DNA from 2 places in the Cupriavidus sp. MP-37 genome. Region 1 is predicted to be linked to the other one. Evidence: predicted binding sites of a transcription regulator. Region 1 holds the regulator's gene; the other holds the start of a gene.
What was found. Region 1 encodes sigma-54, which starts transcription at its own class of promoters, with help from an activator protein. Its sites were predicted from a motif close to TGGCANGNAANCTGCTTT; they were not measured.

Region 1 (15,619 bases):
GGCTGATGGACCTGGGCGCGACGGTGTGCTCGCGAGGCAAGCCCGCCTGCCTGGCCGATGCCGCCGCGTGCCCGCTGTCCGCCGATTGCGTGGCGCGCCGCGACGGGCTGACCGCCGTGCTGCCTGCGCCCAAGCCGCGCGCGGCGATCCCCGAGCGCAGCACGGTGATGCTGCTGGTGCGGCGCGAGCGTGAAGTGCTGCTGCGCCTGCGTCCGGACAGCGGCATCTGGGGCGGCCTGTGGAGCCTGCCCGAGATGCCCGTCGACACCGTGCCCTTCGACGCAGACGCAGCCGAGGCCCGCGCGCTCGACTACGCGCGCGCTTTCGGCAATCCTGCGCGCGCCGCGCTGGCTGGCGAGCTGACCCATGTGTTCACGCACTTCCGCCTGCTGATCCGCGCCATCCGGGTCGACCTCGAAGCGGAGGCGAACGTGCTGCGGCAGGACAGCGCGACGCCGGCCGGGCAGCGCTGGCTGTCGCTCGACGATCTCGATGCGCTGGGCACGCCGGCGCCGGTGCGCCGGCTGCTGGAAGACCAGGCGCGGGTGGGCTTGTTCTGAAACCGGAGCAGGGCGGGGGAGGAACAGCCGCCTTACAGCATGTGGTTCTGCCGCATGTAGCGGTGCACGATCTCGATGCGCATGCCCGCGTCGGGCAAGGCCATCAGCATCTGCTTGGCCTTCAGCGGCACCGGCAGCAGTTCGCACAGCCGGTTGGCGACCCAGCTCGGGTCGTCCCACAGGTACGGCTCGTCGAACGGCATGCGGTCGGGCTGCTCGGCGTGCAGCCGCGTGACGATGCGGCGCAGCGCGTCCAGGCATTCGCCCAGCAGTTCCAGCTTGCAGTCGATGATGTCGGGGGCAAGCACCTCGGCGCGCGCCACCAGCAGGCCGTCGTCGCGGGTTTCATGGCTGATGATATGGAAGCGCTCGCGGCCGCGCGCGCGGATCAGCAGCACGCCCAGCTGCTCCATGTTGCAGTCGACGATTTCGGCGAGGCAGCCGACCAGTTCGGGCACGGTGGGCTGGTTGGGCCGCGCCACCTCCTCGCCGCTGGCAATCAGGCACACCCCGAAGGGAGCGCTGTCGCGCAGGCAGTTGCGCACCATGTCGACATAGCGCGCCTCGAACACGCGCAAAGGCAGCCGTCCACCGGGAAACAGCACCGTGTGCAAGGGGAACAGCGGCAGGTTGTCGAGCGTCCGTGGCGGGTCTTCGGAACCGGTGGGACGGTAGAGGTCGGTCGAGGACATGCGGTGCAGGCTTGGGGTCGCGCAGCATTGGGCCGCCAGGCCGACGCCGCGCTCAGATGCCCCGTGCAGCCCGGGGTGCCATGCCGCGTGCGTCAGCCCGCCGGTGCGAGCTCTCGGTGTCTGACCAGCACATTACCATGTGCCCGGAAATAGTTGGCGAGCCTTTCGGCAATATAGACCGAGCGATGCTGGCCGCCGGTGCAGCCGATCGCCACGGTCAGGTAGCTGCGGTTGTCGGCAATGAAGCTTGGCAGCCACTTTTCGACGTAGGCGCGGATATCCTCGGCCATCGCCAGCACCATCGGCTGCGCCTGCAGGAAATCGATCACCGGCGTGTCGCGGCCGGTCAGCGGCCGCAGCGCCAGGTCGTAGTAGGGGTTGGGCAGCGAGCGCACGTCGAACACCATGTCGGCATCGCTGGGCACGCCGTGCTTGAAGCCGAACGACTCGAACAGCAGCGTCAGGCGCTGGCTGTCGTCGCGGATCAGCTCCTTGATCCAGCTGCGCAGCGTATTGGTGCGCACATTGCTGGTGTCGATCCGGTGCGCGGCCTCGGCAAGCGGGCTCAGCAGCGCGCGCTCCATCTCGATCGCTTCCATCAGCGCGGTGTCGTTGAAAGCGCCGCCGCCGGGCACGCCATCGGTGCGTGCCGACAGCGGATGGCGGCGCCGCGTCTCGGAGTAGCGCTGCACCAGGGCGTCGGTGCTGGCGGTCAGGAAAATGACCTCGACCTGGTGCTCGGCGGCCAGCGCGCGCACGGTGTCGGGCAACTGGTCGAGCGACTCGCGGCTGCGGATGTCGGTGGCGACGCCCAGGTGCGTATAGCCCTGGCTGTCGAGATAGCGGGTCAGTTCAGGGATGAACTGCGCCGGCAGGTTGTCCACGCAGTAGTAGCCTGCATCTTCGAGGACGTTCAGTGCGACGGACTTGCCGGAACCGGATATGCCGGTGATGAGGATGATGCGCATAGCAACTGAAGCATAGCATCAGGTGCCGGCTGCGTCATGACAGCTCTTTGACACCAGCAAAAATGGCGAACCTCGCGGTTCGCCATCGGTTTCGCCAGTCGTCGCCGCTCAGGCTGCCTTCGACAGGCATTCCTTCATGTAGGCCTTGTATTCGTCGCCTTTCTTGCCCTTGCCGGACTTGCTGCAGGCTGCCATCTTCTCTTGTTGGGTCTTGGGCGCGCCGGACTTCGACAGGCATTCCTTCATGAACGCCTTGCGTTCGTCGCCCTTCTTGCCGGAGGCTTGCGCGTTGCAGGCCTTCATCTTGTCTTGCTGCGTGTTGGCCGCGGGCTTGTCCGGATTGGCCGGGGTCGCAGGCGTGGCCGGCACGGCGGGCGTCGCCGGGGCCGCAGCCGATGGCTTGGCCGGGGTGGCGGGCGTGGCCGGGGTGGCGGTCTGCGCAAAGGCGCTGGCCGCGAACAAGGGGGTAACCAGCGCGCACACTGCAATCAGGCTCTTCATGCTTGCTCTCCTCGGGGGTGGAAAACCTTGTCACCGCGCGCCTGGGTCGGCGTTGCGGCTTCCGTAACGGGCGTGATGCCCATTACAGCACAAAACGGAGCATGCCTGAGAAACGTTGACGGGAGGTTGCTACGCCGTTGTAAGCAATTGCAAGCCGCTGCGAATGTGGCTTAAAGCAGCCGGCCCTGCCCGCGCGAGACCGCGTCGGCCTGCATCGCGGCGCGCTGGCGGTCCATGAAATCGCGCAGCGTGTCGATGCCGCGCAGGCGCAGGATGGTGTTGCGCACGGCGGCCTCGACCAGCACGGCCAGGTTGCGGCCGGCCGCCACCTGGATCTTGACCATGTGGATCGGCAGCCCCAGCACGTCGAGGTATTGCGAATCCAGCGGCAGCCGCTCGAACTCGCCGTCGTTGCGCCGCACCAGCTGCACCACCAGCTTGATCTTCATCTTCCGCCGCACCGCGGTCTCGCCGAAGATGGTCTTGATGTCGAGCAGCCCCAGGCCGCGCACTTCGAGCAGGTTCTGCAGCAGCGGCGGGCAGCGGCCTTCGATGAAATCCGGCCCGAGCCGGACGAAATCGACGGCGTCGTCGGCCACCAGCCCGTGGCCGCGCGAGATCAGTTCCAGGCCCAGTTCGCTCTTGCCCAGGCCCGACTCGCCCATGATCAGCACGCCCATGCCGAGGATGTCGAGAAAGACGCCGTGCATGGTCACGCGCGGCGCCGAGATGCGCGACAGGTACAGGCGCAGGTGGTCGATCACCGCCGCGGACGACACCGGCGTGGTGAACAGCGGCGTCGACGAGCGCGTGCAGCGCAGTTCCAGGTCCGGCGGCGGCTCCATGCCGTCGGCGATCACCAGGAACGGCGGCTCCAGCAGGATCAGCTCGCCCATCTGGCGCTTGCGGGTCTCGTCGTCCAGCCGCTGGTAGTACGTGATCTCGGGTTTGCCGAGGACCTGGATCCGGTTCGGGTGGATCAGGTTGAGGTGGCCCACCAGGTCTGCCGCGGAGGTCGCTTCGCGGGCGAATTCCACGTCAAAGGCGCGGTCCGCGCCCTCCAGGCCGGCGACCCACGAGAGTTTGAGGTCGGCTGCGTTGTCGTCGAAGATGGACTGGGAGGTGACGCCGGTGAGTTCCATGCGGGTTGACTGGTAAGGCGGACTGCGAAGCGCGTGGCGCCTGCCCGGTCTGGGTGCCGGCCCGCTCTGGGGAATCAGTGGATCAGGGATGCCATGCAATCAGCAGTTCGTGCACGGCATCGGGCGTGGGCAGGGTCGCCAGGCCCTCGCGCATGTCGCGATCCGACAGCAGCTGCGCGATCTCGGACAGGATTTCCAGGTGCTGCTGCGTGGCCTGTTCCGGCACCAGCAGGAAGATCAGCAGCGACACCGGCTTGCCGTCCGGCGATTCGAACGGGATCGGCTCGGCCAGGCGCATGAAGGCGGCCAGCGGCTGCTTGAGGCCCTTGATGCGCCCGTGCGGGATCGCCACGCCGGCGCCCAGTCCGGTCGAGCCCAGCGACTCGCGTGCGAACAGGTTGTCGGTCACGATGGCGCGCGCCACGCCATGGTTGTTCTCGAAGAGGAGCCCGGCCTGCTCGAACACACGCTTCTTGCTGGTGACGCTGACGTCGAGGGTGATGTTGCCGGGTGGCAGCAATTTGGCCAAACGATTCATGGGCGATGCGCAGGATTTCAGTTAGCGGGCGGACCGTTCCGCCGGGCAGCGGCTGGCTCCGTGACCGCAGCCGGCGCGGCCGGCGCGGCGGGGGAGACGTCCGGCCCATTATAGAGCAGGGGCTACCCTCGCATTGTGCGGTGCAGCGCAAGCAGGCGCGGCCACGATTTTCTCTCTCTCTTTGTATGGCGCAGCATACACCTTGGCGCTGCGCTTGCGAACACCTCGGTTTCCCATGTGTGACAGTGTTGGCTCCGCCGCCACAGCCAGGCCGGCACCAGGGCGCAAAAAAGCCGCGCTTCGCGGCGCGGCTTGCCTGTGGAATCCTGGTTCAGCAGCCCTCTGCGGGGCCGCCGGGCATGGGTTTATTGCTGCATTTGCGCTGCGGCCATCTGGTACTTGACCGCTTCACGGTCGTGGCCTTGCACGCGATCCTTGTAGCGAATCACCTGACGGTCCAGCTTGTCGACGAGTGCGTCGATTGCTGCATACAGGTCTTCGTGATGCGCCTCGACAAAGATGTCCTTGCCCTTGAGATGCAGATTGATTTCCGCGTACTGGCGCCGGTCCTTTTCCTTGTGATTGTCGACAGAGAGCAGCACGCTAACGCCAATGACTTGATCGAAATGCCTGACGATTCGCTCCAGCTTCGTTTCCACGTACTCACGCAGAGGCGGCGTGATGTCCAGGTGGTGTCCACTGATCTTGAAGTTCATAGCGCTTCTCCTTCTGAAAGAGCCTCACCAGGCAGGCGGTGGGCTCGGCTACAAAGACTTGCGGAGATTCACTGCGGGGATTTTCAAGGCTTCGCGATACTTGGCGACGGTGCGGCGTGCGACAACGAAGCCTTGCTCGCCCAGCAGTTCGGCGATGCGACTGTCGGAAAGGGGATTCCTCGGGTCTTCGGCTCCTATCAGTTGCTTGATCAAGGCGCGGATGGCCGTTGATGAAGCCGCGCCACCGGTTTCGGTGGACACGTGGCTACCGAAGAAGTACTTCAGTTCGAAAGTACCCATCGGCGTGGCCATGTATTTATTGGTCGTCACCCGGGAGATGGTTGACTCGTGTAAACCCAGTGTATCGGCAATCTCCCGCAAAACCAAGGGGCGCATGGCGATTTCACCGTGAGTGAAAAAGTTCTTTTGACGCTCGACAATGGCCTGCGAGACACGCAGGATGGTGTCGAACCTTTGCTGGATGTTCTTGATCAGCCAGCGCGCCTCCTGCAGCTTCTGCTGCAGCCCGGCGGTGCCGGTCTCGCCCTTTGCGCCGCGCAGGATCTGCGCGTACATGTCGTTGATGCGCAGTCTCGGCATCACATCCGGATTGAGCTGCGCGATCCAGCCGCCGCCGCCCTTGCGCACGAACACATCTGGCACAACGAAATCGGCCTCGGGGCGGCTGTACGCGTGGCCCGGGTACGGGGCCAGCGAGCGGATCAGGTCATGCGCGGCCTTGAGCGCGACTTCGTCGACCTGCAGTGCCTTCTTCAGCCGCGTGTAGTCACGCACCGCCAGCAGTTCCAGGTGATGGGTGACGATGGTCAGCGCCAGTTCGCGCTGCGGGTGGGTCAGGCGGCGCAATTGCAGCGCCAGGCATTCGGCGGCATTGCGCGCGCCCACGCCGGGCGGATCGAAGCTCTGCAGCAGCGTCAGGATGGCGTGGACTTCGTCGGGATCGAACTCGAGCTCTTCGGGCAGCTCCGCGCAGATCTCTTCGAGCGAGGCGCTCAGGTAGCCATCGTCGTCGAGCGATTCGATCAGGAAGATGGCGAGCCCCTTGTCGCGCGCCGAGATCTTCAGCGGCGTCAGTTGCTCCATCAGGTATTCGCGCAGCGTGGGCTCGGCCTCGCGCAGCTGCATCGGCGTCTTTTCGTCCTCGTCGCCTTGCGGGCGGCGGGCGAAGTCGTCCAGGCTCCAGTCGCCGTTGCCGTAGTCGTCGCCGCTGCTGTTGTCGCCGTAGCTGTCATCGGCGCCGCCTTCGGCGCGGGCGTCCCCATTGCCCTGGGGCTCCGCCGGGGCGGGCGCGGGCGCGCTCTGTACGTTGACCGAGCCATCGGCCGCGACGCGCAGCGGGCTTTCGATCCAGTCGTTCTCCCGCTCGAGCAGCGGGTTTTCCGTCAGCGCCTGTTCGACCTCCTGCTGCAATTCCAGCGTGGAAAGCTGCAGCAGCCGGATCGACTGTTGCAGCTGCGGGGTCAGTGCCAGGTGCTGGGAGAGGCGGAGCTGTAGCGACGGTTTCATGCGACCTATTTTATGCGCATCTTTCCGATGTTGGAACGGAAATTGCTATCGCTGATGCGCTGTGATCGCCGCTGGCTCTTCCGGCCGTGCAGCCATGGCCGCCCGCGCGGGGCAGCCGCCCGTGTTACATGCGGAAGTTTTCGCCCAGGTAGACGCGCCGCACGGCGTCATTGGCAATGATGTCTTCGGGCTGGCCGGCGGCCAGCACCGTGCCTTCGCTGATGATGTAGGCGTGGTCGCAGATGCCGAGCGTCTCGCGCACGTTGTGGTCGGTGATCAGCACGCCGATATTGCGCGCCTTGAGGAAGCTGACGATGCGCTGGATCTCGCCGACGGCGATCGGATCCACGCCGGCGAACGGCTCGTCCAGCAGGATAAAGCGCGGCGATGACGCCAGTGCGCGCGCGATTTCCACGCGGCGGCGCTCGCCGCCGGACAGCGACAGCGCCGGGTTGTTGCGCAGGTGCGCGATCTGCAGGTCATCGAGCAGGGCATCGAGGCGGCGCTCGATCTCGGCCTTGGCCAGCGGCTTGCCCTGGTCCAGCTGCAGCTCCAGCACCGCGCGGATGTTTTCCTCGACGTTGAGCTTGCGGAACACCGACGCTTCCTGCGGCAGGTACGACAGCCCCATGCGCGCGCGCTCGTGGATCGGCAGCCCGCTGATGTGGTCGCCGTCGAGCACGATGTCGCCTTCGTCCAGCGCCACCAGGCCGACGATCATGTAGAACGACGTGGTCTTGCCCGCGCCGTTGGGGCCGAGCAGCCCGACCACCTCGCCGCTTTTCACGTCGAGCGAGACATCCTTGACCACCGTGCGCGAGCCATAGCGCTTCTTCAGGTGGCGCACGACCAGCGTGCTGCCGCCGGGCAGGACGGCGTTGGCTGCGACGGCAGGCTTCTCGGCAATGGTGGCGGTATCGGTCATGGGTACGGTCAGGGTTTGTTGGCGGGCGCGGGAGCGGGCTTCAGGTCCAGCGGCGAGCCGCCGCCCGCGGTGCCGGACTTCTGGTCCTGGCGCGGCGACAGCACCGCGCGCACCCGGCCGGACGGGTTGGCCGCCGCGGCATCGCCGCTGCCGCCGCCGGCGGCGGTGTAGAGTTCCTTGCGGCTGTCATAGGTCAGCACCGCGCCGCGGATCTCGTCGACCAGCTTGGCGCCCTGCAGCCGCGCCATGCGGGCATTGCCGATCAGCTTGGAGAATTCCTGCTTGCCGTCGTATTCGATGCGGTCGCCCCAGCCGTCGATGTATTCGTCGACGCCTTCGCGCTTCTGGCGGATATAGGCCTGCTTGCCCGGCTTCGAGGTGGCCACGGCGAACTGGTAGCCCTCGGGGTCGGTGCGCAGCTCGGCGGCGTCCGACTTCAGGATCATGGTGCCCTTGGTCAGCACCACGTTGCCGGTCAGCGTATAGATCTGCTTGACGTCGTCATAGCTGGCGTTGTCCGCCTCGAGCACCATCGGCTTGTCGCGGTCGGCGCGCTCGGCGAGGGCGGGCTGGGCCAGCAGGCCGAAGGCCAGGGCCAGCGCAAGCAGGGCCGGGGCGGTGCGTCGACGGGACGATGTCGTCAGGAAAGCGGTCATGTTGGCAGGGTTGCTCGAGGGCGTCTGGATGCGTGATGGTGCGGTTTGCGCGGAAATCGGCGCGCGGTGCGGGCCGTGCCGGCCGGCGCCGTGTACGCGGCGGCGCCGGACCGGAAGTTCAGGACCCTGGCGCGCGGCCCGGGGACGGCCCGGTGATGATGGTGCCGCGTACATTGCCGAGCAATTGTACTTCGCGGGTGACGTTGTTGAAGATCAGTCCGTTGGCGGTCATGACCGACGGGCCGCGCGTCAGCTTGACGGGCTTGTCGGTCTTGACGATGTCGTCATTGACCAGCAGCTGGAAGTAGCTCGACGCCGCGGTCAGCTGCGGATCCTTGGACGGATCCTTGCCCTGCTGGCGCAGCACGTAGCCATTGCCGTACAGGTCGATCACCGTGCCTTCGGCGTTCATGCGGCCGATGTCGGCGCGCGCGGTCACGGGCGGGCGGTCCGGTTCATAGGCGCGCATGGCGGGGCGCGTGACCTCGTAGGTCTGGTCGTCCTCGAAGTGGACCATGCGCTCGCCGGTGAAACGGATCTTGGTGCTGCCGTCGGGCGCCAGCTCGGTGGCCGAGAAGCGGTCCATGAAGTAGTCCGGCTCGTGCTTCTTGGGAGCCTGCGCGGCCTGGTCTTCCTTGGGGGAGTTGATCTGGACCAGCCAGAACGTGCTGCCCGCCACGATGGCCATCAGCAGCAGCGGCAGCAGCCGCATGACGATGCCGCTGAGGGAGGCGAGGAGTGCCTGCATGGTGTCCTTGGCGTTGTGCTGCGGATGCCGTCGGTGGTGCGCCGGCTCAGATGACCTTGGCGCGGGTCAGGTCGTGGATATGCAGCGCGCCGGTCAGGCGGCCATCGTCGTCCACCACCAGCAGCTGGTTGATGCGGTTGGCTTCCATCACCTGCACGGCTTCCACTGCCAGCTGGTCCTGGTTGACCACGTGCGGGTTGCGGTGCATGACCTCGCCGATCGGCACGGTCTTCCAGTCGCGCGGGGTTTCCAGCAGGCGGCGCAGGTCGCCGTCGGTGAACACGCCGATGGCGCGCCCGTCGGTATCCACCACCGCGGTCATGGCCATGCCCTTGCGCGTGATTTCCATCAGCGCCTGCGCCAGCGGCGTGCTTTCGCGTACCTCGGGCACGGCGTTGCCGGTGCGCATCACGTCGCGCACATGGGTCAGCAGCTTGCGCCCGAGCGCGCCGCCGGGGTGCGAGCGGGCAAAATCTTCCTCGCCGAAGCCGCGCGCATCGAGCACCGCGACCGCGAGCGCATCGCCCAGCGCCAGCGCGGCGGTGGTGCTGGCGGTCGGGGCCAGGTTCAGCGGGCAGGCTTCTTTCTCGACCGCGGCGTCCAGGTGGACGTCGGCCAGCTTGGCGAGGTTGGAGTCCGGATTGCCGGTGACCGAAATCAGGCGCGCGCCGATGCGCTTGACGATCGGGATGATCGACAGCAGCTCGCCGGTCTCGCCGGAATTGGAGAAGGCGATCAGCACGTCGTCGCGCGTGACCATGCCGAGGTCGCCGTGGCTGGCTTCGGCCGGGTGCACGAAGAACGCGGGGGTGCCGGTCGAGGCCAGCGTGGCCGCGACCTTGCGGCCGATATGGCCGGACTTGCCGATGCCGGAAACGACCACGCGCCCGGTGCATTGCAGGATCAGCTGCACGGCATGAGCAAAGTCGCCGTTCAGGCGGCCGGAAAGTGCGGAAACCGCATCGGCTTCGGTCTGGAGCGTGTCGCGGGCGAGCCGGAGTGCTCGATCCGCATCGAAATTGGCTATCATGGCGACGAAGTATACCAACGAATGCGACGACACCTGGGCCGGCCCGTGGCGCGCGTCGTGCTTGCCGTGCTCGCCGCATTGTCTGCCGGCAGGGTGCCCGTGCCGGGTCGGACGCGCGCCTGGCCGGTCACCTTGACCACCTGATGCATTCTCCGCTGGAACTGACCCTGGTGCTGCTGGCCGCCGCCGTGTTCGGCGTGGTCGCATTCCGCATGCTGCAGCTGCCGCCGATGCTGGGCTACCTCGCCGTCGGCATCCTGATCGGCCCGCATGCGCTGGGGCTGGCCAGCGATACCGCGCAGACCAAGTACCTGGCGGAATTCGGCGTGGTCTTCCTGATGTTCTCGATCGGGCTGGAATTCAGCCTGGCCAAGCTGCGCGCGATGAAGCGGCTGGTGTTCGGCCTGGGCGGTTCGCAGGTGGTGCTGTCGATGCTGGCAGTGGTGCCGGCCAGCTGGGCCTTCAACTGGCTGTTCCCGTTGTCCTGGCAGGCGTCGGTGGCGCTGGGCGGGGCCCTGGCCATGTCTTCCACCGCCATTGTGTCCAAGATGCTGTCCGAGCGCATGGAGCTGGAGAGCGAGCACGGCCGCAACATCATCAGCATCCTGCTGTTCCAGGACCTGGCGGTGGTGCCGCTGCTGATCGTGATTCCGGCGCTGTCGCAGGATCCGGGCGACCTGATGAAGGCGCTGGGCCTGGCCACGCTCAAGATCGTGGTGGCGCTGGGTGCGATCTTCTTCCTGGGCCAGCGCCTGATGAGCCGCTGGTTCCACGTGGTGGCGGCGCGCCGCTCGCAGGAACTGTTCATGCTGAACCTGCTGCTGGTCACGCTGGGCATGGCGGCGCTGACCGAGCGGCTGGGCCTGTCGATGGCGCTGGGCGCCTTCATGGCGGGCATGCTGATTTCCGAGACGCCCTACCGCCACCAGGTGGAGGAAGACATCAAGCCGTTCCGCGACGTGCTGCTGGGGCTGTTCTTCGTCACCATCGGCATGCTGCTCAATATCCGCGTGGTGCTGGACCATGTCTGGCTGGTGCTGGCGCTGCTGGTGGTGCCGGTGCTGTTCAAGCTGGTGCTGATCGCGGCGCTGGCGCGCGTGTTCGGCTCGCGCCAGGGCGTGGCCATCCGCACCGGGCTGGGGCTGGCGCAGGCGGGCGAGTTCGGCTTCGTGCTGCTGAACCAGATCGACGGCCTGAACCTGGTCGACCCGGTGCTGATCCAGGTGATCCTGGCGTCGATGCTGCTGTCGATGCTGGCGGCACCGTTTCTGATCCAGTACAGCGACGCCATCGTGCTGCGCTTCGCCGCCAACGAATGGCTGATGCAGTCGCTGAACATGACCCGCATCGCCGCGCAAAGCCTGCAGACCGAGAAGCACGCCATCATCTGCGGCTTTGGCCGCAGCGGGCAAAACCTGGCGCACATGCTGGAGCGCGAGGGCATCAACTACGTGGCGCTGGATCTGGACCCCGACCGCGTGCGCGAGGCCGCCGCCGCGGGCGATACCGTGGTCTACGGCGACGCCGGCCGGCGCGAGGCGCTGATCGCCGCGGGCCTGCACCGCGCCGCCGCGGTGATCGTGACCTATGCCAACACGCCGTCGGCGCTGAAGGTGCTGCACCATGTGCAGGAGCTGGCGCCGGCGCTGCCGGTGATCGTGCGCACGGTCGACGACTCCGAGCTCGACACGCTGCAGAAGGCCGGCGCCACCGAGGTGGTGCCCGAGATCATCGAAGGCAGCCTGATGCTGGCCTCGCATGCGCTGGTGCTGTTGGGCGTGCCGATGCGCCGGGTGGTGCGCGGCGTGCAGCAGGCGCGCGACGCGCGCTACAGCCTGCTGCGCGGTTATTTCCACGGCCGCGACGATGAAGAAGACATGGTCGAGCGCGACTCGGTGCGGCTGCATTCGGTGTCGCTCGGGCCGCAATCCACCGCGGTGGGCAGGCGCCTGGGCGTGCTGGGGCTGGAGCGCATCGGGGTCGAAGTGACCGCGGTGCGCCGGCGCGGCATCCGCGCCTTCGACCCCCAGCCCGAGACCGTGCTGGAGCCCGGCGATATCGTCGTGCTGCGCGGGCCGCCCGAGGCGCTGGAGGCCGCCGAGACGCGCATCCTGAACGGCTGAGCGCCGGAACCGGCGCCGCAGCAAGGCTCAGTGTGGGCGCGGCTCGACCCAGGACTCCGGGAGGTTGTCGAGCACCGCGCGCGGGTCCAGCGAGCGGATCGGCACGTCGCGATCGGCCGGGATGCGGCCCTCGCCCTGCAGCATCAGGTAGCGCAGGCAGCACACCCGCAGGAACGATGAGAAATTGCCCGCCACGGCCTCGCTGCCGCGGTGTTCGGTCAGTTCGTCGTGCAGGCGCGTGATCAGCTGGTTGACGGTCATGCCGTCGCGCTGCGCCAGTTCTTCCAGCACTTCCCAGAACAGGCTTTCCAGCCGGATGCTGGTGGCCGCGCCATGCAGGCGCAGCGAGCGCGATTGGCTCTGGTAAGACGCCGGATTGGCGCGGATAAAGATTTCACACATGAAAGGCTCCCTGGCGTGCGGCGCGGCCGGCAGGCTGTGCATGGCCGGCCGGGGCGGCAAGCCATGCACCACGCGTGGGGGCGCCGCGTGCGGAAAGCACTAATGTACGATCCGCGTGCCCAGCACCGCAAGAAACTGCGCCAGCCAGGCCGGATGCGCCGGCCAGGCCGGGGCGGTGACGAGGTTGCCGTCGGTATGGGCCTGGTCGACGGGAATCTCGGCATAGGTGCCGCCGGCCAGCTTCACTTCCGGCGCGCAGGCCGGGTAGGCGGAGCAGGTCTTGCCTTCCAGCACGCCCGCAGCCGCCAGCAGCTGGGCCCCATGGCACACCGCGGCAATCGGCTTGCCCGCCTGGGCGAAGTGCCGGACGATCTCCAGCACGCGCGCGTTCAGGCGCAGGTATTCGGGGGCACGTCCGCCCGGGATGACCAGCGCGTCGTAGCCGGCGGGGTCGACCTCGGCAAAGGTGGCATTGAGGGTGAAATTGTGGCCGCGCTTCTCGCTGTAGGTCTGGTCGCCCTCGAAATCATGGATGGCGGTGGCACAGGCGTCGCCGGCGCGCTTGTCCGGGCACACCGCGTGGACCGCGTGGCCCACCATCTGCAGCGCCTGGAACGGCACCATGGTTTCGTAGTCCTCGGCGTAGTCGCCCACCAGCATCAGAATCTTTTTTGCCATCGTGGTCTCCTGTATGGTTACGGGTGTCCGGCGGGTGCCGGACGCGGCAAGCCGGCACGGGCAGCCCGTCCGGCCGGCACGGCCATTGTGCGGGGCGCCCCCGTGGCGCGGGTGGTAACTGGTTACCGCGCCGTCCGCATGCCGCTGCCACCGCTTTCTGACCGGCGCCGCGCGCCTATCTCCCCAACCCCTATGGCAGATTCCATCATCCAGTCCCCCGACCTCGGCGACGTCACCGGCTACCTGCGCGACCGCATCCGGACCGTGCCGGACTGGCCCCAGCCCGGTGTGATGTTCCGCGACATCACGCCGCTGCTGCAGGATCCCAAGACGCTGCGCGTGCTGATCGATGTCTTCGTGCACCGCTATATGGACGCGCAGCTGGACCTGGTCGCCGGCATCGATGCGCGCGGCTTTATCCTGGGTGCGATCGTCGCGTACGAGCTGAACCTGGGCTTCGTGCCGATCCGCAAGAAGGGCAAGCTGCCGTTCCAGACCGTGGCCGAGGAATACGAACTGGAATACGGCAGCGCCACGGTCGAGATCCACGCCGACGCCTGCAAGGCCGGCGACCGCGTGCTGCTGGTCGACGACCTGATCGCCACCGGCGGCACCATGATGGCCGGGCGCAAGCTGCTGGAGCGCCTGGGCGCGACGGTGGTGGAGGGCGCCGCCATCGTCGACCTGCCCGAGCTGGGCGGATCGAAGCTGCTGCACGGCGCCGGGTTGCCCCTGTTTACCGTGTGCAAGTTCGAGGGGCACTGAGCGATGCGCGCCCGCGTAAGAATCCACGCAAGGAGTCTCCATGCCTGACTTGCTGCTGTTCCTGCTGACCTCCGTCGCCGTGACCGTGGCCCCGGGGCCGGACAACCTGCAGGTGCTGGCGCGCGGCATGGCGCAGGGGCGTCGCGCCGGGCTGGTGGCGGCGCTGGGCTTTTCGGTCGGCTGCCTGTTCCACACCGTGATCGCCGCGGTCGGGCTGGCCGCGGTGCTGCGCTCTTCGCCGCTGGCGTTCCAGCTGATCAAGTACGCCGGCGCCGCCTACCTGATCTGGATCGGCATCCAGGCGCTGCGTGCGCGTGGCGGGCTGGCGCAGGGCGGCGAGGTCGAGGCCGTGCCGCTTGCGCGCGTGTTCCGCCAGAGCGTGCTGGGCAACATGCTGAACCCCAAGGTGACGCTGTTCTTCCTGGTGTTCCTGCCGCAGTTCGTGCGCGCCGATGCGGCGCATCCCGGCCTGCAGTTCCTGCTGCTGGGCGTGGTCTTCATGCTGCAGACCGCGGTGGTGTTCTCGCTGTTCGGGCTGTGCGCGGGCTGGCTGGGCACCTGGCTGCGCCGGCGGCCGGCCACCGGGCGCTGGCTGGACCGCGCTGCCGGGGCCATCTTCGTCGGGCTCGGCATCAGGGTCGCGCTGCCCTGACTGGCGTTGCCGGCAGGCCGCGGACGCTGCGCGGCCGATGCCGTTGCCGGTGCCGGGGGCCAGGCGCATAATGAGCCCTTGACAACGACACGATGACCGGGCGGAGCCTCCGTTCAGTATCCGACACCGGTCACACAAAGGCGCACCATGGGCGTACTCCTTCACCTGTTATCGGGCGTTGCCCTGCTCGTCTGGGGCACCAACATCGTCAAGGTCGGCATCCTGCGCGTCTATGGCGCCAACCTGCGCCACGTGCTGTCGACCAGCGTCTCCAACCGTTTCACCGCCTTCCTCGCCGGCCTGGGCGTCACCGGACTGGTCCAGAGCAGCAACGCCACCGCCGTCATCGTCAGTTCCTTCGTCGGCCAGGGACTGATCGCCGTGGCGCCGGCGCTGGCGATCATGCTCGGCGCCAACGTCGGCACCGCACTGATGGTGCAGGTGTTCTCGCTGGACCTGTCGTGGCTGTCGCCGCTGCTGATCTTCGTCGGCGTGATCTGCCACCTGACCTGGAAGGGCAGCAAGCCGGGCCACGTCGGCCGCGTGCTGATCGGCCTGGGCCTGATCACGCTGGCGCTGGAACTGATCTCGATCGCGACCCGGCCGGTGGTGCAGGCCGCCGGCGTCAAGGTGCTGTTTGCCTCGCTGACCGGCGACTCGGGCCTCGACATGCTGGTCGGCGCCTTCCTGACCATCCTGTGCTATTCGAGCCTGGCCGTGGTGCTGTTCTGCGGCGCGCTGGCCTCGGCCGGGGTGGTGTCGATCCACGTGGCGCTGGCGCTGGTGCTGGGCGCCAACCTGGGCTCGGGCGTCTCGGCGCTGCTGACTACTTCGGGCAACAACCAGCCGGGCAAGCGCGTGACGCTGGGCAATCTGCTGTCGCGCCTGCTGGGCTGCCTGATCGCGCTGCCGCTGCTGGGCCAGGCCGAGGAACTGCTGGCGCTGGTCGACCATGAGCCGCAGCGGCTGATCGTCAACTTCCACCTGCTGTTCAAT
Region 2 (15,619 bases), on a different replicon from region 1:
CGGCAACTGCAGCAGTGGGTCGCCGTGCTGCCCGGTCGCATCAAGCAGGGCAGGGTGGACGATCGGGGCGATATGCTCGCCGAACAGGCGCACGGCATCGGGCGGCGCCGCGGCGTCGCGGCAATAGCGCACCGCCAGGTCGATGCCCTCTTCACGCAGGTCGCTGATCCGGTTGCTGGCGGACAGGCGCACATCCAGATGCGGGTGTGCCTGCTGCAGGCTGCCGAGACGCGGCAGCAGCCACAGGCCGGTGACGCCGATGCTGGCGGTGATCGTGACCGGCTGCCGGCCCTCGCTGCGGCGCACCTCGGCCACCACGTCCTGCAGCTGCTGCAGCGCGCTGTCGGCGCTGCGAAACAAGCGCTCGCCCTCGGCGGTGAAGGCGACGCCGCGATGCTTGCGCACGAACAGCGGCACCTTCAGCTGCTCCTCCAGCGCATGGATCTGGCGGCTCACCGCCGACTGGGTCAGGCACAGGTCGTCCGCCGCCTGGGTGATGCTCATGCGCCGGCCGACGGCGACGAAGCCCTTGAGCAGGTCGAGCGAAAACAGGCGAACCAGCGGGACGGACATGGACGGGCCTCCGGTCGGACGGGCGATGACGCCATTACAGCACGGTCCGGGGCACTTCTGCCATGCTTGCTACGCATGGCAGAACGACCGAAAGATCGGTTGAAGGAGGGCCCGCCGTCGCTTGCAATAGAGCCATCGCGCCTGCGGGCGCCATCGTTCGACAAGGGCTGCCATGACCATCTTTCTGCCGCGCTCGTCCGCTGCCGGTGCCGTGCCCCCGCTTCCCGCGCCCTGGTGGCGGCAACTCTGGGTGCTGGTGCTGGCCGGTGGCGTGCTGATGGGGATGGCGCTGGGCGTGCGCCACGTGCAGGGACTGTTCATGTTGCCCATCATTGCCGAGCGCGGCTGGACCCGCGAGACCTTCGGCTTTGCCATGGCGGTGCAGAACCTGGCGTGGGGGCTGGCGCAGCCCTTTACCGGCATGCTGGCCGACCGCTACGGCTCATGGAAGGTGATGGCGGGCGGGCTGGCGCTGTATGCCGCGGGACTCTATGGAATGACGCAGGCGCATACCTCGGCGGCGCTGGTGTGGTCGGCGGGCCTGTGCATCGGCGTGGCCTTGTCCGGCACCACCTTCGGCGTGGTCTACGGTGCGCTCAGCCGGATGACCGGCGCCGCGCAGCGCAGCCGCGCGCTGGGGCTGGCCGGCGCCGTCGGCGGCATCGCCCAGTTTGCGCTGGTGCCGGGTGTGCAGGCGCTGCTTGCCGGGACGGGGTGGGCGGGGGCGCTGCTGCTGCTTGCCGTGGCGCTGGCCGTGCTGGTGCCACTGGCGCTGCCATTCCGCGACCGCGGCGCGGCGGCAGCGCCGGCCCACCCCGCGCCGGACGGGGCCGCGGGGCAGCCGTTGGGCGCCGCAGTGCGCGAGGCCTTCGGCCATTCCGGCTTCTGGCTGCTTAACCTGGGGTTTCTCGCGTGCGGCTTCCAGCTGGCCTTCATTGCCAGCCACTTGCCGGCCTATCTGCTGGACCGCGGCATGCGTCCGGCCGACGGCATGGCAGCGCTCGCCATCATCGCACTGGCCAATGTGGCTGGCGTCTATGCGTGCGGGCTGATGGGCGGGCGCCACAGCAAGAAGTACCTGCTCGCCGGCATCTATCTCGCGCGCACCGCGGTGATGGCGCTGTTCCTGCTGCTGCCGCTGAGCCCGGCGACGCTGTACGCCTTCAGCGCGGCGATGGGGTTCCTGTGGCTGGGCACGGTGCCACTGACCAACGGGATCCTGGCCCAGGTGTTCGGCGTGCGCTATCTCGCCACGCTGTTCGGCTTCGTCTTCCTGGGCCATCAGCTCGGCTCTTTCCTGGGCGTGTGGCTGGGCGGGCTGGTGTTCGAGCTGACCCGCTCGTATGACATGGTCTGGTACGGCGCCATGGTGCTGGGCATCGTCGCCGCGGCGCTGCACTCTCCGATCGACGATCGCCAGATCGTCCGGACCGGTCTGGCGACGGCACGGTCATGAGGCCCGGCATCCCCGTGCTCGGCGTCTGGCTGTCGGTGCTCGGTCTGATCGCGCTGTGCGCGGTGGCGCTGGCGCGATGGCTGGACCCGGCCTATGCGCAGGCGTGGATAGCGCTGATGGCGTTGTGCCGGTAGCCCGGTGGCTGTCGAACTGGCAACAAGCGGGGCCACTGTGTAACCAATCCGCAAAATGTATGCATTGCGCCACATTGAGTGCTGGCGCAGCGGGTAGAATCGCGCCTTCCGTGCCTTTTGCATCGTCCCTATAACAATGAGCTCCCGCCCGTCGCGCCTGCCGTGCATCGACGCCCTGAAAGCCGTCAGTTCGCAACTGATCGTCCTGCACCACCTCGCCTTCTATGGGCCGATGTCCGACGCGGCTTACCGGCTGGCGCCGGGGCTGGTGGACTGGCTCTATGACTACGCCCGCATCGCGGTGCAGGTGTTCCTTGTGATCAGCGGCTTCCTCGCGGCGCGCAGCCTGGCGCCCAACGGAAGGCTGGAGACCCGCCAGCATCCGCTCTTGATGCTGTGGCGCCGCTACCAGAAACTGGTGGTGCCGTTTGCCGCGGCGATCCTGCTGAGCATTGCCGGCGCCGCCGTGGCGCGGCACTGGATGGCGCATGACTCGATCCCGGCGTCGCCCACGCTGGGCCAGTTCGTCGCGCACTTGGCGCTGCTCCATGACATCCTCGATGTCGATGCCTTGTCGGCCGGCGTCTGGTACGTGGCCATCGACCTGCAACTGTTCGCGCTGCTGCTGGGCACGCTGTGGGCGGCGCGCGCGGTGTCGCGGGGCAGGGCTTCCGCCGGCGTCGCGGTCAGCATCGGGCTGGTGGCGCTGGCGGCGGTGGCCTCGCTGTTCTGGTTCAACCGCGATGCCGCGTGGGATATCTGGGCGGTGTACTTCTTCGGCGCCTATGGCCTGGGCACGCTGGCCTACTGGGCGTCGGCGCCCGGCCGCACGCTGCTGCCGCTGGCGCTGATCGGCGCGGTGGCGCTGGCCGCGCTGGCGCTGGACTTCCGGCTGCGGATTGCCGTGGCGCTGGCCACTGCGCTGCTGCTGGCGCTGGCACGGCGCGGCGAATGGCTGGAACGCTGGCCCCGGGCGCGCTTGGTGGGCTACTTCGGACGGATTTCCTATTCCGTGTTCCTGGTTCATTTCCCGGTGTGCCTGGTGGTCAATGCGCTGGTGTCGCATCTGGCACCGGGGCAGCCGGTGCTGAACGCGCTCGGCATGGCGGCGGCATGGGCCCTGAGCAATGTGGCGGGCGCCGTCTTCTACCGCTTCGTCGAAAGCGCGCAGCCGTTCGCGGCACTGCGGGCATTGCTGGGCGGCCGCGGTGACGCGGCGGGCGACTCGGGCCCGGGCTCGGCGCGCCGCCCGACCATGTAACCCTTGCACGCATCGCCGCGCGGCACTACCCCGAGCGCGCTTGCGTTGCGCGGCCGCGCGCGGCATCCCGGTGGTGCATGGATGCCGCGGGCGTGGTGCCGCCGGCACGCCCGGCGTGCATGGCGCTGCCGCGGACTTGCGTTGGGCGCCACACACATGGACGCCACACTGGCGTAAACGGGCATTGGGCGATGGCACAAAGGTTGCCTAGTATGGAATCGTAAACCTGACCAATTGGTCAGGATTCCATCGGGAACCGAGGGTGCCATGTCCGACCATATCGTCCTGACTTCGCACGCGCGCCGCGACAAGCCGGCCGAGCCGATCCACTGGGGCGCCCCCACGGCGGCGCAGCGCGGACCGGTGATCGCCAGCCTGGGCAACCCGGCGCAGCGCAATGTGATCGGCACCCACGCCGGCGCCTACGCCATCTACCGGGCCCTCGCGGTTGCCTCCGGCACGCTGCAGCGCGACCACCGTCCCGACCTGACCGACACCGCGCCCGCCGAAGCCATCGGCCCGCATCCGCAGTGGGGCGACCCGGACAAGATCGTCTCGCTCGATCCCTGGGGGCACCTGGTCTCCACCGTCTTTGCCGACCGCATCGCCGCCGGCGTCGATATCCGCCCGACCATCGCGGTGACGCGCGCGCACATCAACATGCCCGAGCTGGTCTCGGCCATTGCCGCGGGCCGGCTCAGGCCCGACGGCAACCTGTTGCATGCCAATGGCGACGTGCGCGTGACCAAGGCGGCAGTCGACCCGGTGTGGTACCTGCCCGGCATGGCGGCCCGTTTCGGCATCAAGGAAAGCGTGCTGCGCCGCAGCCTGTTCGAGCAGACCGGCGGCATGTTCCCGGAACTGGTGACGCGGCCGGACCTGAAGGTGTTTTTGCCGCCGATCGGCGGCATGACGCTGTATTTCTTTGGCGATGTCAGCCAGCTGGGCAAGCCCGAGACCCGCGTGGCTTGCCGCGTGCACGATGAATGCAACGGATCGGATGTGTTCGGGTCAGACATCTGTACCTGCCGGCCGTACCTGGCACACGGCATCGAGGTGTGCATCGAGATGGCGCAGCAGGGAGGTGTCGGGCTGGTGGTCTACAACCGCAAGGAGGGCCGCGCGCTGGGCGAGGTGACCAAGTTCCTGGTCTACAACGCGCGCAAGCGGCAGGTTGGCGGCGACCGCGCCGAGACTTATTTTGCCCGTACCGAATGCGTGGCGGGCGTGCAGGACATGCGTTTCCAGGAGCTGATGCCGGATGTGTTCCATTGGCTGGGCATCCGCCGCATCGACCGCTGGGCGTCGATGAGCAACATGAAGCACGGCGCGCTGGTGGCGCAGGGCATCGAGGTGGTCGAGCAGGTGGCGATCCCCGAGGCGCTGATCCCCGCCGACGCGCGTGTCGAGATCGACGCCAAGGTGGCCGCGGGCTACTTCACGCACTACACGCCGCCGGATGCGAACGAACTGGCCCTGGCAAAGGGCAGGGGGTTGAACGAATGACGATGTATCCCGAGCACGGCAGTGCCGGCAACGAGCGCCAGGGCAACGGCTGGCTGAACCCGGTGCCCGAAGGGCATCCCGCGGCGGCGCTGCTGTGCGCCGAGGCGGTGCGCACCCATTGCGCGGCGGTCACCGAACATGTGGCCAGCGGCGACTCCGAACTCTTCACCTGGCATCCGGACCGCGTGCATGCGATTGCCGATTACGTCGCCAGCACCATCCGCCAGCGCTACCCGGACCTGCAGGTGCCGTATCACAGCCGCTGGCGCCATTTCGAAAGCGGCGCGGCCGACCAGCGCGCGGATCGCTGGCAGGTGCTGTGCGAGCGTGCCGCGCTGAGCGGGCCCGAACACCGCGAGGAGCGCGCCCGCATCGGCATCGACCTGGTGATCCCGAGCGTGCTGCTGGACGCCGGCGCCGGCCCGGACTGGCGCTACCGCGATCCGGGCAGCGACCTGGTGCTGACACGCTCGGAAGGGCTGGGCGCCGCCAGCTTCGACCTGTTCGCGCGCGGCGGTTTTTCCGCGGCGCCGGGCGATCCGCTGCGCGCCGATGCCGAACGCCTGCAGCGCATCGACGCCGACAGCATTGCCCACGCCTTCCAGGTCGCGCAGCACAACCCGCTGGTGGGGCTGGAAGGCCGCGCCGGGCTGCTGCGCCGGCTGGGCGAGGTGATGGAAGCGACCCCGGCGCTGTTCGGCCGGCCGGCGCGGCTGGGCAATCTCTACGATTACCTGAAGGCGCATGCCGTCGGCGGCGACCTCGATGCGGGCTTCCTGCTGCGCACCTTGCTGGTCGGGCTGGGGCCGGTGTGGCCGGGGCGGATCGTGGTCGAGGGCGTGTCGCTGGGCGACTGCTGGCGCCATCCGGCGGCGCCGGGCGGGCTGGTGCCGTTCCACAAGCTGACCCAGTGGCTGACCTACTCGCTGCTGGAGCCGCTCGAGGACGCCGGCCTGACCGTGACCGGCCTGGATGCGCTGACCGGCCTCCCCGAGTACCGCAACGGCGGCCTGCTGTACGACTTCGAGCTGATGGTGCCGCGCGATCCCGGCTTTGCCGCCGTGCCGCATGCGGTGGATGAGCCCGTCATCGTCGAATGGCGCGCGCTGACCGTGAGCGGCCTGGACCTGGTGGCGGACTGCGTGCGCCAGGCGCTGGGCCTGGAGGAAGCGCAGTTTCCGCTGGCGCGCGTGCTCGAAGGCGGCACCTGGGCGGCCGGGCGGCGCATCGCCGCCAAGCGCCGGCCCGGCGGCGCGCCGCCGTTTGCCATCACCAGCGACGGCACGGTGTTCTGAACCCGCCGCCCGCGCGGCGGGCGGCGTTGCAGGCAGGGATCGCTTGTGCAACGTGGCATCAGGAGCGTCACCATGAACGACATGTCCGCTGTTCCCGCAGTTGAGCCCGGCGTGCCGGATCCCGCCGATCCTGCCAGCCTGTCCGGCGTGATGGTGGTCGACCACCCGCTGGTGCAGCACAAGGTCACGCTGGTGCGCAGCGAGGAGACCACCACCGACAACTTCCGCCGCCTGGTGCGCGAGATCAGCCAGCTGCTGACCTACGAAGCCACGCGCGACCTGGCGATGGAAACCGTCGCGATCCGCACGCCGATCGCCGCCACGCAGTCGCGCGTGCTGTCCGGCAAGAAGCTGTGCCTGGTGTCGATCCTGCGCGCGGGCAACGGCTTTATCGACGGCATGCTCGACCTGCTGCCGGCGGCGCGCGTCGGGCATATCGGCCTGTACCGTGACCCCGAGACGCTGGAGCCGATCGAGTATTACTTCAAGATGCCCGAGGACATCCAGGAGCGCATGGTGATCGTGGTCGATCCGATGCTGGCCACCGGCAATTCGGCCATCGCCGCGCTGAACCGGCTCAGGGAGGCCGGCGTCACCACCATGAAGTATGTGTGCCTGATCGCCTCGCGCCCCGGCCTGCGCGCGCTGCGCGCGGCGCATCCGGATGTGGGCATCGTCACCGCGGCCATCGACGAGACGCTCAACGAGCACGGCTATATCGTGCCCGGCCTGGGCGACGCCGGCGACCGCCTGTACGGCACGCGCTGATGGACTCGCACGCCGGCCTTGCGCCGACAGTGCGTGCGCCGCCCGTGCGCGGGGCGGCGGGCGGCCGCATCCGGCAGGAGAACCAGGCCATGATCCTGCGCGCGGCCGAGCACGTGTTTGCGCGCGCCGGGTTTGCCGGCGCCACCATGGCGGAGATCGCCATGCGCGCGGGCGTGCCCAAGTCGAACCTGCATTACTACTTCCGCACCAAGCAGGCGCTGTACCGCGCGGTGCTGGCGCACACGCTGCAGCTGTGGCTGTCCGAAGCCGACGTGATCCGTGCCGAACTGCCGCCGCAGGTGGCGCTGGAACAGTACATCCGCGCCAAGATGCGGCTGTCGGCCAGCCATCCGGACGCGTCGCGGGTGTTCGCCAACGAGCTGCTGCAAGGCGCGCCCGAGATCGGCGAGGTGCTGCGCCACGCCCTGCGCGAACTGGTGTCGCGCAAGGCCGCGGTGGTGCAGCAGTGGATCGACCGCGGCCAGATGGCGCCGGTCGATCCGCAGCACCTGTTCTTCACCATCTGGGCCGCCACGCAGACCTACGCGGATTTTGAATCGCAGGTCTGCGCGGTGCTGGGTATCAGCCGGCTGCAGCCGCAGGACTATGCGCACGCCACCGAGCACGTGGTGGTGATGCTGCTGCGTGGCTGCGGCCTGGCGCCGGTGCCGCTGGCCTGAGCTCACCCATACCGGATACGACGACTCGACCCATGCTCGACCTGATCCTGCGGCATTGCAACCTGCCCGACGGGCGCACCGGCATCGATATCGGCATCGCCGATGGCCGCATCGCCGCAGTCGGGCCAGCCCTGGCCGCGCGCGCCGGCGAAGAGATCGATGCCGCCGGCCAGCTGGTGACGCCGCCGTTCGTCGATGCGCACTTCCATATGGACTCCACGCTGTCGTACGGGCTGCCGCGCGTGAACCAGTCGGGCACGCTGCTGGAAGGCATTGCGCTGTGGGGCGAGCTCAAGCCGCTGCTGACCCAGGAAGCCATCGTCGAGCGCGCGCTGGCCTATTGCGACTGGGCCGTGGCGCGCGGGCTGCTGGCGATCCGCTCGCATGTCGATGTGTGCGATCCGCGCCTGCTGGCGGTGGAGGCGCTGCTGCACGTGCGCGAACGCGTGCGGCCGTACCTCGACCTGCAGCTGGTGGCGTTCCCGCAGGACGGCGTGCTGCGCGCGCCCGGCACGCTGGCCAACCTCAAGCGCGCGCTGGAGCTGGGCGTCGACGTGGCCGGCGGCATTCCGCATTTCGAGCGCACCATGGCGCAGGGGGCGGAGTCGGTGCGGCTGCTGTGCGAGCTGGCGGCCGAACGCGGCCTGCGCGTGGACATGCATTGCGACGAAAGCGACGATCCGCTGTCGCGCCATGTCGAGACCCTTGCCAGCGAAACCGTGCGGCTGGGCCTGCAGGGCAGGGTGGCGGGCTCGCACCTGACCTCGATGCATTCGATGGACAACTACTACGTGTCCAAGCTGATCCCGCTGATGCGCGAGGCCGGCGTCGCGGCGATCGCCAATCCGCTGATCAACATCACGCTGCAGGGGCGGCACGATACTTACCCAAAGCGCCGCGGCATGACGCGCGTGCCCGAGCTGATGGCGGCGGGCGTGCCGGTCGCGTTCGGCCATGATTGCGTGATGGACCCGTGGTATGGCCTGGGCTCCGGCGACATGCTGGAAGTGGCGCACATGGGCCTGCACGTGGCGCAGATGACCGGGCAGGAGGCGATGCGCGCCTGCTTCGACGCGGTCACCGCCGCGCCGGCGCGCATCCTGGGGCTGGAAGGCTATGGCCTGGAACCGGGCTGCCGCGCCGACCTGGTGCTGCTGCAGGCGCGCGACCCGGTCGAGGCGATCCGGCTGCGCGCCACGCGGCTGCGCGTGCTGCGCGCCGGCAAGACCATCGCCGCCATGCCAGCGGCGACCGCCGCGCTGGCGCTGCCTGGGCGGCCGGCGCAGGTGGATTTCCGGCGCGGCGGCGGTGCGGCATAGCGCGCACAAAGTTTTTTGCATGCGGGTGTTGACAGTACCCGCAGCGCTCGGCATAATTTCGTTCTTCGCATCGCAGCAGCAATGCAGCCGCATCGCAGCAGCAATACGAAGCCCAGATGGCGGAATTGGTAGACGCACTAGGTTCAGGTCCTAGCGGTGGCAACACTGTGGAGGTTCGAGTCCTCTTCTGGGCACCAAAATTCGGAAAGGCTCGCGCAAGCGAGCCTTTCTTCGTTTCAGGCCATGCTCCATGGCAACCACGTCCGCGCGAGCGGGCTTTTTTTTCGTCCGCAGCTTTCGGGCGTGGCCTGGCCCACTGGTTCAGCGTGCCGGCACCCCGTCGAGGTCCTGCGCCTCGCGCACGCAGTTGCGGCCCTCGGCCTTGGCGCGGTACATGGCCGCGTCGGCCGCGCCGAACAGGCGCTGCCAGTGGCTGGCGCCGCCATGGCCGACGGCCACGCCGAAGCTGGCGGTCACGCCAAGCTGCGTGGTGCCGGACAGGTAGACCGGCCGCGACGCGATCGCCGCGCGCAGCGTTTCGGCCAGCGCCGCGGCTGCGCCGGGCCGGCCGTGCGGCAGCCACAGCGCAAATTCCTCGCCGCCGAAGCGGGCCAGCACCCCCTCGGCCGGCACCAGCGCGCGCATCTGCGCGGCGATATTGCGCAACACCTGGTCGCCCGCCGCATGGCCGTGGCGGTCATTGATCTGCTTGAAGCGGTCGACGTCGACCAGCACCAGGCTGGCGGACTCGTGCGCGCCATACCGGGCCGCCACCAGTTCCAGCGCGCGCCGGTTCAGCAGGCCGGTGAGGCTGTCGGTGCGGGCTTGCTGCTCCAGCTGCGCGGTCAGCGCGGCGCGCTCGCGCAGCTTGCGGCGCAGGATCTCGATGGCATCGAACAGGCGCCGCATCTCGGCGGCCTGGCCCGTGCGATCAGCCTGCGCGGCGTCGTGCGCATGGCCGCGGTCCTCGGCCAGCGCAATCACCTCCGCCCGCGCGCGCAGCAGCGGCAGGAACACCGCGCGCCGCGCAAACACCAGCATGTAGCCCAGCACCGCGAGGATCAGCGCCGACGCGCCGCAAGCCGCCGCGAGCCGGCGCAGCGCGCGCTCGCGCGTGCTGGTGAAATGCGCCACCACTTCGTCCAGGAACACGCTGCGCAGCCGCTCCAGCGGCTCCAGCGTGGGCACGTAGCGGTTGGTCAGTTCGGTGGGCGTCATCGAGTAGTTGCCGGACAGGCGCCCCTGCGCCACCAGGCTGTCGACCATGGCCACGCCGCGGCCGAAGAACTGGTGGCCGGCGTCGGCATAAGCCTGCTCGAGCGCGGGTGCCGCGCCGAACATGTTGTATGCCGGCCCGGCCAGTTGCCACAGCTCCAGCAGCCGTCCGCGCGAGCGCGTCGCGTCGACCAGGCTCTGCACCGGCATCGGCTGGCGCGCCGCCACCGGCGCCATGATCTGCGACGCCATGCGCCCGGCGTACTCGCGCAGGTCGCCCAGCATCTTGCCGGTCAGCGCGGGCGCGGCCAGGCCGTCATGGCAAGCGGAAAGCTCGCGCACCTGCCAGGCGATGGCCGGCTGCAGCGCGTCGACAACTTCGAACATGCCTGCGATGGCATGGCGGATCTCGTCCATGTCGCGCTGCTGCGGCGCGCGCGCGGCAAGGTCGTCGATCTCGGCGCGCGCCCGTGCCAGGCGCTCGCGCACGCGCTCGACCATCAGCGGCGGCAGGCGGTGGCTGTGCAGGCCGAAGGGGGCCGGCGTCGGCGCGGACAGCCGAGCCAGCGCGGCGTCGCTGCGGGCGCGGAATGCCTGCAGGCGCTCGCGCGCCGCGCTGTGGGGCGAGGGCGGCTCGCCCAGCACGCTGTTGGCCGGGCCGCGTTCGGCGGACAGCGTGTTGGCGGCGTCCAGCACGTCGCGGTACGCCGAGATGTCGTACAGGTTCTGACGGGCCGCGGCGAAGTCGCCGTACGAGGCGGCGATCACCAGTGCCGCCAGCACCACCGTGCACAGGCCGCCCACCGTGGTCGCCACCGCCAGCTTGCGCTGCAGGCTGCGGCGCGGTCCGTTGCCGGCGCTCGGCGCAGTGCCGTTGCCGGGATCAAGCTGTCGGGCGCGTTGCCGCAGGGCCATGCTGTCTCCACCCGGCTGCCAGTGGCCGGGCCATGCGTGAAAATTCTGTCAATCCCGACATTATTGACGAAAACGCTGCGGCACCTGTCCAAATCTTCCGCGATTCGCGCGGGCGACAGCGGCGCCGGCCCTTGCCCGGCAGGCTTTTCGCGGAGGCGCGCAGCCGAACATTTGCGGCTAACTCTGGCGGGGCATTTGACCTATGCTCAAGCTCATCGGGCAGGCATTTATAACGTCCCGAAGGTGGTTGCCATGACGTTGGTCTTGTCATCATCGAGAGAGAGGGAGGCGGGGACGAGCCCCGGATGGCACGGCTGTGCCGCGCATCCCGGCAGCGTCCGCCATCACCTGCATTACTGCGCCATGCTGGCCATGCTGATGTGTGCGCTGGCCCACGCAGATGAAGCCTTGCCGGATTTCCACGGCGCTTCCGGCTCTGATCCACCGCTGCAGGCAAGACTGGCGCAAGCCGGTCCGGCGGAGCTGGCGCAGGTTGCCGGGCAGTTCGCCGACGGCGCCGAAGCGGGCGGCTGGATGGTCCAGCCGCTGGAGCCGGTGGTGGTCGAATACGCGGCGGTGTCCGCACCATCCCCATCTTCTTCCACATTGCCGCGCGCCCTCGGCGCCGGGCCCGATGACGATGCCCCGGGCCTCGCCGCGGTGGACCGCGAGACCGCGGCCATGCCCGAGCGTGCGCGCCGGCTGTCGCTGCATCTCGATGACATCACCACCGCCAGCGGCTTTGCCGACAACCGCGTGCGCACCATGGCGCTGGCGGTCGATGCCGTGGTGCCGCGCGCCGGCGGGCTGACCATCCAGCCGCGGCTGCAACTTGCCTACCAGCCCGGCATGAGCGCGGACCCGAACAAGTTGTCGCAGGCCATGCCCGGCGATGCCAGCGCCACCGGCATCGGTGTGCGCCTGTACGGCGCGCAGCCGACACGGCTGGCCGGCATCTATCCGTTCGTCGAGGCCGACTGGTGGCAAGAGAGCCGCAAGCAGGTCATCAATATCAACGGCACCAAGATCGATGCCGACCTGCTGCGCGGACTGTTCTCGTTCAATATCGGCGCGCATGGCAATACCAAGACCGGCGTCAAGCTGTGGTTCAAGGTCAGGGCGGGGCGCAACCCGAGCGGCACCGTCGGCGCGCGCTATCGCTGGTAGGGGTTGTTGGGGTGGTGGGGGCAGTCGCGCGCAAGGCGCGCGGCAACAAAAAAGGGCTTCCGTTTCCGGAAGCCCTTTTTCTTTCTGCATAGGTGGCGCGGCTGGCAGGATTCGAACCCACGACCCCTTGGTTCGTAGCCAAGTACTCTATCCAACTGAGCTACAGCCGCACACGAGAGGCGCAATTGTATCGCAATTATTGATTTGCGCAAGCCCCCCGCCCAAAAATCTTCATCGACCGCCGCCGGCTTCAGCCCGCGGCTTCCGACCACACGCCATCCGCCTCCTGGGCCTTGCCTTCGTCACGCAGCTTGAGCAGGTGCGCCAGCAGCGAGCGCTGCGCCACCGGGTGCATGCGCGGCGGCACATCGTCATAGACCCGCTGCACCAGTTCGCCGAGCGCAGCAGGGCCGAGTTCGCGCAGCGCGCCGGCGACCTTGGCCTCGCGCTGCAGGCGGTGCCGCACCAGGATGCGGATCGCGTCCTGCGGGCGCGCGATCAGGAAACCGTGCCCCGGCGCCAGCCACTCGAGGTCTTCTTCCTGCAGCGCCGCGAGCGAGTTCAGGTAGGCACGCATGTCGCCGTCGGGCGGCCCGATCACGACCGTCGATCCCTGCATCACGTGGTCGCCGGTGAAGAGGGTCTTCTCTTCCTCCAGCAGGTAGCACAAGTGGTTGGACGCATGGCCGGGGGTGTGGCAGACGCGCAGGGTACAGTCTTCCGCCAGGGCCAGGCGCTCGCCATGCTGCAGTTCGCGCTGCGGCGCGAAGGTGGCGTCCTGCCAGGGGCCGGCGGGTGCGGCGCGTCCCAGCACGGTGGCGCCGGTGGCGGCCTGCAACGCCGCCGCCGCGGGCGAATGGTCCAGGTGCGTATGCGTGGCGAGAATCCAGCGGATCGGGCCGGGCGCCGCTTCCAGGATGGCGCGTACATGCTCGCCATCGTCCGGGCCCGGATCGATCACCGCCCATTCGTTGCGTGCGCCGCCGCCGACCAGGTAGGTATTGGTGCCCGGGCCGGTCATCACGCTGCCGTTGTTGGCGGTGACGCGCCATACCCGCTGCGACAACTGCACCGGCACGCCGGGTGCAAGCTCGTAGCGCCCGTGCACTTTGCCGTCGGGGTCGATGCGGCCGATCTCGGCGTAGCACGGCTCGTTCGGCATCACCGGGCGCACCCCGGCCGCGCCGGTAGCGAGCCGCGGCATGATGCAGGCGATGCCGCGCAACTGCGAGAAATAGGCAAAGCACGCGGCGGCGGTCTCGAACTGTGCGATCGAGCTCAGCGTTTTGCGCGTGACATGCATCATCGGCAGGCCGCTGGCAGGGTCGGCGGCGTCGGCCGGGCGCACCCAGCGGTGCTCCACGATCTCGGTGCCGTCAGGCACGGCCAGCTGGCCCTCGGGCGCGATGGCGACGAAGAAGCGGGTGTCGAAACGCTTGGGCAGGCCGGGCGGCGTCAGCCAGTAGCTGTGATAGGCCAGGCGGTCCGCCGCCAGGCGCAGGCCGAGCTGCTCGCAGGCGTGGGCCAGCCCGGGACCGCCGCGTTGCACGGCCTCGCGCAGCAGCGCCTGCTGCGCGGGGTCCAGCTCGTGCGGCGCGCGCAGGCGCCCTTGAGGGTCGCAGGCGAACAGCAGGCCGGCTTCTTCGAAGCATTCGCGCACCGCGGCGAGGTAGAAGTCCAGGCCGCTGGCCGGCAGGCCCAGGCGCTCGCTGGCGATGGCGTCATCGAGGCCGTGGGCGTGCGCGTGCAGGTGCCGGTCTTGCGCATCGAGGGTGCCGCCGGGAAAAACATAGGCGCCGCTGCTGCGGTCGTTGGCGCGTTCGACGCGGCGCACCAGCAGCACTTCCATGCCGCCGGGCGCGTCGCGCACCACCAGCAGGCTGGCGGCCGTGCGCAGCAGTGGCGTGGGGATGGCGGGGCGGTTGCCGCTTGTCTCTGTGGTTGTCATTGTGTCGGCATCGTGGGTTGTACGCGCGGCGCGCCGGGGGGCAAGGTCGGGCAAGGCCGGGCGCGGCCGCGTGCGCTAGTTTAGCCGCGTTCGCGGATTCGAAAGTCCGGGAAAGTCCGGGGAACGCCGGCGCCGCGGCTGCTGCCACGCGGGTCCGGGCAGGCGGCAACCCTGGTCGGGCTTTGGCTTTTCCGGCCACAGGCAGTAACCTGATAGCTCCGCTTCACTTTCCGGAGCGCCGCGCCGGCGCTCCCCTCGGAGGAGGTCCGCGTGATCCGTGCTTCTTACCTGTGCCTGACGGTTGCGTGCCTGGTGGCGGCTTGCGAGACGCCGCCGCAGCTGGCACCGCGCCCGGTGCCGCCGCCTGCCACCCGCATCACCGTCGACCCCCAGGCCATGTCACGGGCGGCATCGGCGGCCTGCGAGCCCGCGGTGGCGGAAGCGCTCCAGCGCCGCTATCCGCAACCGGGCAGCGTCATGCTGATGGCCGACCGCGAACAGTACTACCAGCGTCCCAACGCGCAGACCTCGGTCAACGGCGAAGGCGTGTTCGAGCCGGACGACAGCTCGTCCGCGATCGGCTTCCATTACGTCTGCCTGTACAACGCGCGCACCGGCAAGGTCGACGATGTCCAGATGCGGTACTGACCCGCGCAGCCGCTCCACCGAAAATACGCGGCGCCGAAGCGCGTAACTATTGCGCTAAATAGCGGTAATCGCGGCTTCCCATTTCCTTGACCTACCGGTCGAACGGCCATTAGCATAGCCACGCGCCGTTGCTAAGTTCGCATATAGAACTGTAGTTCTAATGGCGTAACATTAGCCGACTCTGAGACAAGGAAGTCATGAACAAGATCGCCGGGTTCTTCACCGAACTCATGCGCCGGTACCTGCCGGATCCCTTTGTGTTTGCCATCGGCCTGACGCTGCTGACCATGGCGCTGGCGGTGCTGGTGCAGGGGCAGGCGGCCCCGGCGGTGATCGCCAGCTGGGGCAAGGGCTTCTGGAACCTGCTGGCCTTCACCACGCAGATGGCCGTGATCCTGGCGATGGGCTACGTGCTGGCCACCGCGCCGCTGACCGACCGCATGCTCGACCGCATCGTCGGCGCCGTGCATACGCCGCGCACGGCCATCATCGTCGCCACGCTGGTGGGCGGCATCGGCAGCTACCTGAACTGGGGCTTCGGGCTGGTCATCGGCGGCATCATCGCGAAGAAGCTGGCGCTGAAGGTCCGCGGCGTGCATTACCCGCTGATCATCGCTTCGGCATACAGCGGCTTCACCCTCTACGGGCTGGGCCTCTCGGCCAGCATCCCGGTGCTGATCTCGACCCCGGGGCATCCGATGGAAAAGGCGATGGGGGTGATCCCGCTGTCAGAG

Region 2: the regulator sigma-54 is predicted to act here: its motif matches at 3,617-3,634, upstream of LIN44_RS16970 (GTP cyclohydrolase II).

Annotation. Positions count from the first base shown of each region.
Region 1 covers NZ_CP085344.1:3,448,148-3,463,766, reverse strand. The annotation lists gene mutY (A/G-specific adenine glycosylase) at 1-560, shown strand, start outside; gene LIN44_RS15935 (LON peptidase substrate-binding domain-containing protein) at 593-1,252, opposite strand; gene rapZ (RNase adapter RapZ) at 1,345-2,220, opposite strand; gene LIN44_RS15925 (PsiF family protein) at 2,329-2,721, opposite strand; gene hprK (HPr(Ser) kinase/phosphatase) at 2,892-3,863, opposite strand; gene LIN44_RS15915 (PTS sugar transporter subunit IIA) at 3,946-4,401, opposite strand; gene hpf (ribosome hibernation-promoting factor, HPF/YfiA family) at 4,767-5,117, opposite strand; gene LIN44_RS15905 (RNA polymerase factor sigma-54) at 5,166-6,644, opposite strand; gene lptB (LPS export ABC transporter ATP-binding protein) at 6,769-7,569, opposite strand; gene lptA (lipopolysaccharide transport periplasmic protein LptA) at 7,578-8,225, opposite strand; gene lptC (LPS export ABC transporter periplasmic protein LptC) at 8,344-8,973, opposite strand; gene LIN44_RS15885 (SIS domain-containing protein) at 9,020-10,003, opposite strand; gene LIN44_RS15880 (hypothetical protein) at 9,890-10,147, shown strand; gene LIN44_RS15875 (monovalent cation:proton antiporter-2 (CPA2) family protein) at 10,147-12,126, shown strand; gene LIN44_RS15870 (ribbon-helix-helix domain-containing protein) at 12,154-12,528, opposite strand; gene LIN44_RS15865 (DJ-1/PfpI family protein) at 12,628-13,206, opposite strand; gene LIN44_RS15860 (adenine phosphoribosyltransferase) at 13,399-13,971, shown strand; gene LIN44_RS15855 (LysE family translocator) at 14,012-14,623, shown strand; gene LIN44_RS15850 (Na/Pi cotransporter family protein) at 14,771-15,619, shown strand, end outside.
Region 2 covers NZ_CP085345.1:72,083-87,701, forward strand. The annotation lists gene LIN44_RS16950 (LysR substrate-binding domain-containing protein) at 1-573, opposite strand, end outside; gene LIN44_RS16955 (MFS transporter) at 746-2,029, shown strand; gene LIN44_RS16960 (hypothetical protein) at 2,026-2,163, shown strand; gene LIN44_RS16965 (acyltransferase) at 2,300-3,424, shown strand; gene LIN44_RS16970 (GTP cyclohydrolase II) at 3,692-4,930, shown strand; gene LIN44_RS16975 (URC4/urg3 family protein) at 4,927-6,225, shown strand; gene upp (uracil phosphoribosyltransferase) at 6,298-6,993, shown strand; gene LIN44_RS16985 (TetR/AcrR family transcriptional regulator) at 6,993-7,673, shown strand; gene LIN44_RS16990 (amidohydrolase family protein) at 7,706-8,992, shown strand; tRNA gene LIN44_RS16995 (tRNA-Leu) at 9,103-9,189, shown strand; gene LIN44_RS17000 (diguanylate cyclase) at 9,314-11,122, opposite strand; gene LIN44_RS17005 (hydrolase) at 11,486-12,289, shown strand; tRNA gene LIN44_RS17010 (tRNA-Arg) at 12,383-12,459, opposite strand; gene LIN44_RS17015 (MBL fold metallo-hydrolase) at 12,540-14,237, opposite strand; gene LIN44_RS17020 (short-chain fatty acid transporter) at 14,508-14,885, shown strand; gene LIN44_RS17025 (short-chain fatty acid transporter) at 15,083-15,619, shown strand, end outside.